DNA from 2 places in the Nicoliella sp. ESL1106 genome. Region 1 is predicted to be linked to the other one. Evidence: predicted binding sites of a transcription regulator. Region 1 holds the regulator's gene; the other holds the start of a gene.
The links. Region 1 encodes Rex, which represses fermentation and respiration genes when NADH is low (regulators of the CRP and FNR family bind a similar motif). Its sites were predicted from a motif close to TTGTGAANTANTTCACAA; they were not measured.
Positions count from the first base shown of each region.

Region 2: a site for Rex is predicted at 2,314-2,331, ahead of ACSVI6_RS00935 (zinc-dependent alcohol dehydrogenase family protein). Genes of this name have one in related genera too.

Region 1 is NZ_CP196340.1:1,498,255-1,501,679, forward strand. It holds gene groL (chaperonin GroEL) at 1-863, opposite strand, end outside; gene groES (co-chaperone GroES) at 923-1,207, opposite strand; gene ACSVI6_RS06510 (redox-sensing transcriptional repressor Rex) at 1,419-2,051, opposite strand; gene ACSVI6_RS06515 (ATP-binding cassette domain-containing protein) at 2,223-3,425, shown strand, end outside.
Region 2 is NZ_CP196340.1:210,187-213,611, reverse strand. It holds gene ACSVI6_RS00945 (transporter substrate-binding domain-containing protein) at 1-566, shown strand, start outside; gene ACSVI6_RS00940 (VOC family protein) at 618-1,013, opposite strand; gene ACSVI6_RS00935 (zinc-dependent alcohol dehydrogenase family protein) at 1,038-2,048, opposite strand; gene ACSVI6_RS00930 (fluoride efflux transporter FluC) at 2,500-2,880, shown strand; gene ACSVI6_RS00925 (fluoride efflux transporter FluC) at 2,880-3,230, shown strand; gene ACSVI6_RS00920 (HpaII family restriction endonuclease) at 3,330-3,425, opposite strand, start outside.

The DNA of each region.
Region 1 (3,425 bases):
TCTTGTAATTGATCCTTTCGACGATCACCGAATCCAGGAGCTTTGACAGCAACCACGTTGAAGGTCCCACGCATCTTATTCAAAACAAGGGTTGGTAATGCTTCACCACCAATATCATCAGCAATGATCAAGAGTGAACGCCCTTGTTCAACCACTGATTGAAGAACTGGTAAAATGTCTTGAATGTTATTAATCTTTTTGTCAGTAATTAGAATGTATGGATTATCCAAATTAGCTTCCATCTTATCGTTATCAGTCACCATGTATTGTGACATGTAACCACGATCGAATTGCATTCCTTCAACGACATCTAGGCTAGTTTCAACCCCACGGGAATCTTCAATGGTAATGACCCCATCGTTACCAACCTTTTCCATTGCATCGGCAATCAATTCACCAACTTGCTTGTTAGCAGAAGAAATGGCAGCGATTTGAGCAATGTCGTTTTTGTTCTTTACTTCGTGTGACATTTTGTGTAATGCCTTTACAGCTACTTCGGTAGCTTTTTCGATTCCGCGGCGAACGCCAACTGGGTTAGCACCAGCGGTAACGTTCTTCAAGCCTTCGTTGACGATTGCTTGGGTTAATACAGTGGCAGTCGTAGTCCCGTCACCAGCAATGTCATTAGTCTTGGAAGCCACTTCAGCAACTAATTTAGCTCCCATGTTTTCAAAATGATCTGGGAGTTGGATCGCCTTTGCAATCGTTACCCCATCATTTGTGATGTTTGGACCAGCACCTTCTTCTAGGACAACGTTACGTCCCTTTGGTCCTAAAGTAGTCTTAACCGTATTAGCTAATTTATCAACACCGTTAAGTAATGATTTTCTTGCATCTTCTGCAAATTTAACTTCCTTAGCCATCAATTATCACCTCATGAAATTATTTTTTGTTTTTTATGATTTTAATTTTAATTTATTAATTAGTCGACAACTGCAACTAAATCCTTTTCATGTAAAACTAAGTAGGATTGGCCTTCGTAGTCAACGGAAGTGCCAGAGTACTTGTCGAATAGAACGGTTTCGCCTTCCTTAACTGCTGGTGCAACTGTCTCTCCGTTATCCAAGATCCGTCCAGCACCGACAGCGACTACCTTTCCAGTTTGGGGCTTTTCCTTAGCATTACTTGCTAAGACAATCCCGCCGACTGTCTTTTCCTTTTCCTCTTCAACTTCAACGATCACACGATCACCTAATGGCTTTAACACATTAATCCCTCCAATTAAGTTTACATAAATTTAGCACTTGAACTATGTCAGTGCTAATTGTTATCTTTAATATATATTCTTTTAATTTTAATTGCAAACATTTTGACCGCTGCCCAAATAAAAAAACGCTCATGCAACTTTGCATGAACATTTTATCGAAATCAGATTAATAATGCGATGATTTAAAACTAGGAATCTTGAATCTAAAGGTTTACTTAATGTAATGTTCAATAAAGTAAATCAAGGTCTGTAACTCATTCGTTAAATCAACATTTTGCACCGTTACGTTCTCGGGAGTTGATAGACGGACCTGGGTGAAGTTAAGAAAGCCCTCCGCCCCCGCTTTAATGGCATTATCGCAAACTTCTTGGGCCACTTTAGAAGGCACCGTTAAAATAACGACCTTGATCTGTTGATCCCTTAATTGTTGAACCATTTCTTCATATGAATAAATGGGGACCCCATTTTGAATGGTGTTAATCATTCGCTCCTTAGTATCAAAGGCAGCAGCAATCCTAACGTTGCTATCACGATGAAAATTAAAGTTCAGTAGTGCCTGTCCAAAGTTTCCGACCCCGACTAATGCAACGTTAGTCAAACGGTCTTCATTTAGAATCCGCTTAAAGAAATTCAATAAATTCTCAACATCATAACCATAGCCACGTTTACCAAGCGCCCCAAAATAGGAAAAATCCCTTCTAATCGTAGCAGAGTCCACTTGAATTGCGTCCGCGAATTTATTTGATGAGATTCGTTCAACGTTTGAATCGTGTAAAATCGTAAGGTATCGATAATAGATCGGCAATCTTTTTGCGGTTGCCCGTGGAATTTTATTTTCAGCCATAAGTCTTTCCTCCCGGCATTTTCGTTCATAAAAAAACGTTTCCAGATTATTTTATCATAAAAAAAGACTTTGTGAAATATTAATCAATTATATCGATTTTCATAATTTCATATTATATGTAAATTATGATAAAATTATCCTTAAACTACTATAATATAAAGGGGTGAGGACTTGCAAATCTTACAAGTAAATAACGTAACCAAAAGATTCGATGGTGTGCCAATTTTCACAAATGTTAATATGAATATTGAAAATCATGCTAGAATCGGGCTCGTTGGCCGCAATGGAGCCGGTAAATCAACGCTAGTTAAAATGATTATTGGTGAAGAAAGCATCGACGAAGGGAAGATTACTGAAAAAAACGGCCTTACAATTGGCTATCTTTCACAAAATACGGGTCTTCATTCAGAACGAAACGTCTGGGATGAGATGTTAAGCGTGTTCGCCGAATTAATTAAAACGGAACACAAGATGCACGCGTTAGAAATACAAATGAGTGATCAACAGGTTAATCAAGATCCACAAAAACTAGCAGAAGTCACTAAATCATACGACACGATTCAGGCTAACTTTACCGCTAATCATGGGTACAGTTATAAAGCTGAAATCAAGGCGGTTTTAAACGGATTTGGTTTTGGAGAATCATTCTACGAACAACCCGTTAATTCTCTTTCAGGTGGGCAACAAACCCAACTTGCATTAGCGAAACTGCTCCTTGAAAAACGCGACCTCCTTATTTTAGATGAACCAACCAACCACTTAGATGTTGAAACGATCACATGGTTGGAAGGCTACGTCCAAAACTATCCTGGTTCGCTTTTGATCATTTCACATGACCGTTACTTCATGGATAAGTTAGTCAATGAAGTCTATGACTTGGATAACGGAACGCTAACATATTACAAAGGTGATTACACTAGCTTTGTGAAGCAAAAACAAGCGCGCTATGCTGAACGGCTCCATGCGTATGAAAAACAGCAAGCTGAAATTAAAAAAATGCAGGACTTTATTGATAAAAACATCGTTCGGGCATCGACTACTAACCGTGCTCAGGCACGTCGTAAACAATTAGAAAAAATGCCAAAGCTCGAAAAACCATTTGATAATAATAAGGTCGCTCAATTTCGATTCTCAGAAGCAAAGCCCAGTGGTAACATCGTTTTAACCGTTCGGAATCTGGCGGTCGGCTATGATGATCAGGTTCTAGCTAGTCCAATTAACATTGACGAAAAAAAGCACCAATCGATCGCAATTATCGGACCCAACGGGGTTGGTAAGTCGACCCTATTAAAAACCATTTTAGGCAAGCTACCAAAATTAGCGGGGACCGTTTCATTCGGGACCGGAGTCAGCATTGGCTACTACGATCAAAAA
Region 2 (3,425 bases), 260 kb from region 1:
ATAAGGTTAAATGGGTGACTGGTGAATTCGATGGGCTCTTAGGTCAAGTTGACAATGGTCAATTAGACACGGTGGCCAATGACATCGCCGTAACTCCAGAACGGGCCAAGAAGTACAAGTTTACTGACGTTTACAATAAGGAAGAAACCGCAGTTGCCGTTGATAAGAAGTCAAGTTTGAATAACATTGATCAATTATCAGGTAAAACCGTTTCAGGAGCCTCAGCATCCAATAACTCGCAAAACCTAAAGAACTACAATAATAAGATCAAGTTTAAGATGTTTGATGCCCGTGATTTAACTTACGAAGCACTATTGGCAGGACACGTTGATGGGGTGGTTAATACCAGAAATAACCTCTCTGCTATCATCAAACAAAAGCATTATGCATGGAAGATCCTAAAGGGAAGTGCTGCAACCGTCAACGTAGCATTACCATTTGCTAAGAACAATACTGGTAAGATTGCTAAATTGAACAAGGCAATTGCTGAAATGAAGAAGGATGGGACCCTTACTAAGTTAGCTGAAAAATACTTTGGCTATAATGCGGTTCAGGGCATCAAGTAATTATGTACAAAAAAAGCGCTGGTGGAAAATCACCAGCGCTTTTTTTAGTTTTTATTTGTCAAGAATTTGACAGAATTCAATTGTTTCGTGGTTAGGTCCTAAGATGTTAAAGAACCGAATACCATGATCCCAGAATGAAGGGATGGATTGAATTTCATCGTTGACCATGTCAAAGCCTTCAGCCTTAGCAGCTTCGAAAGCCTTGTCAACGTCAGTACAGTTCATTGAGAAATGGTTGATAGCACCGTTCTTCATAGTAACGGGGTCACCTTCCCAAGTTTCAATGGTAAGGTTGTTGTATTTCATGAAAGCACAACGGTTTTCGCCATTGTGGAATAAACCTGCTTGTTCAAAGCCAAGCTTTTCGTAAAAAGCAATGGTCTTGTCTAAGTCTTTTGAAGGAATTCCAACGTGTTGGAGTCCAGTAAAGTAATCTTGTAAAGCCATCTTATTTTCCTCCGTAGAAATTAATTATTTCAAGCTTCCGTCAAGTTCAACAACTGACTTACCAGGACGCTTGTCAGAACCATCAAGCTTACCAACAACTTCGTCAAGCTTAAGAACGTTCTTGATAAGTGGTTCAACATCAATCTTGCCACTTGCCATTAATGCAAGGGAGTCATCGAATGAGTATGGGTTAATGAATGAACCCTTGATGTCTAATTCCTTTTGGAATACTTCGTAAGTGTTAACAGTGAATGTTTGATCTGGACGACCAACACCAAACATAAGGATTTGACCACCCTTACCTGCAACTTCGATTGCCTTTTCTTGAGTTTCTGGACGACCAACGGCTTCGATAACGATGTCGTATTCTTCGTTAATGTCACCAGATTCAGTGTTGATTACGTGATCAGCACCAGTAAGCTTTTGTTCTTCGGCTAACTTGTCATCGTGACGACCAGTTAAGTCAACGTGTTGAACACCGTATGCCTTTAATAATTCAACGAATAGAAGACCCATGTAACCATCACCCATAACAAGAGCCTTGTAATGTGGTTGTAAGCTAAGACGACGGATACCGTGAACCCCACATGAAACTGGTTCAGTTGAACAAGCAGCCTTTAATGAAAGGTTGGCTGGAACGTGGTATACAACTGATTCAGGAGCAGTGAAGTATTCTTCCAAACCACCATCACGAGTAACACCAACAGCTGAAAGGTCTTCAGCTAATTGTGGACGGTCAACACGGAAGTACTTGTCCTTAGGGTAGTAGATGTTAGGGTCAACTGCAACACGATCACCCTTCTTGAATTGGGTAACGTTAGCACCAACAGCTTCAACAACACCTGAGTTTTCGTGACCTAAAACGATTGGAGGAACAGCGTCTGCTGAACCTGGAAGACCGTTGTAAAGTGCGTCGTCGGTACCACAGATACCAGCGTAAGCAGTCTTAACTAAGACTTCGTCAGGCTTTGGAGTTGGAGTATCTAAATCTTGGATTTCCATTTGTTTAGTACCAGTTAATACTAATGCTTTCATGTGTAAATATCCCCTTTAAATAATATAAATTTTTTAACCAGATCGGATGACCCAGCTTCAATAACTATTTTATATGAAATAACCATTTGTTTCCAAACATTTAGCGTTTAGCACCAATTGATTACACCTATAATACTAATGATTATTGATAAATAATCAACTGCCATTTTATCTAAATATAAAGATAATTGGATTTATAAATGAATAAAGTCACATTGTTACAACATGATGTAAGCAAAGTTAAATGTTGATTTAATGCTAATGATAGTTAACAGTTTCACAAACTTTTTAGCTTAAATCATGTCTTTTTATATATTTATTCATATTTAAACCGATTGCATGAATAAAAAATTAATTGGTATAATTTTTAAATATTTTGTGAATTTATTAACTAAAGTATAAGATATCTTAATTGTGATACGATAAGGGGATAATAAGGGGGCAATTTAAATTGCGGAAAGTTATTTATATTATCTTTTTTGGTTTCTTTGGCGGGGCACTTCGCGAATGGTTAACGCTTTTATCTGGAAACGATCACTTTGCAATGATTATTGCGATTAATTTATTAGGGACTTTCTTACTAGCCTTTCTGGTTAGCATTTTGCCATTGTTATTCAAAATCTCAAGTGAACTCCTTAGTGGGATTAGCGTTGGCTTTATTGGTAGTTTTACCACTTTTTCAACGTTTACGGTTGATTTTGTAAAGCTGTTCAAAACTTCACTAATTAATTCTTTTTGGTATCTTTCAATTAGTTTAGTCTTTGGATATATATTCGCATTAGTTGGAATCAAATTAGCGAACTACTTAATTGCAAAGGCGGGTGCAAAATAATGTTATCTAAAATTATAATTGTCGGACTCGCTGCTGCGTTCGGTGCGGTGATTCGTTATGCGATGATCGAATTGATTGGAAACAAAATGGGGTGGCAGGAATTTCCACTCGCTACCGTGGTAATCAACGTGTCAGGGTCGTTTCTCCTGGGTTTGTTAGCTGGGCAACTTGCTGATAGTTCAATGGCTTATCTAATCGGCAGTGGGATTTTAGGTGGGTATACCACGTTTTCCACGTTTATGAATGAAACGGTAAGGCTTCAGATTAAGCGTCCGACATGGGCTGGCTTATATTTCATTTCAACCACGTTGTTAGGAATTTTAGCAGCATTTGTTGGCATGGCGATTTAAAAATCGATTAGACCACATCGATAATTATTATTTTTCTCCAAAGTAAAGACCCCGATATGCTGAACATTTCCTGTTCAACCGATCGGGGTCGTTTGTTTATTATTGCCAAAACCTAATCATACAGCCTAAGCTCATTTCTCCTCTTTCATTAATGTTTCCGCAATTATATCGACTTAAAGAGGGGGTATCGAAACT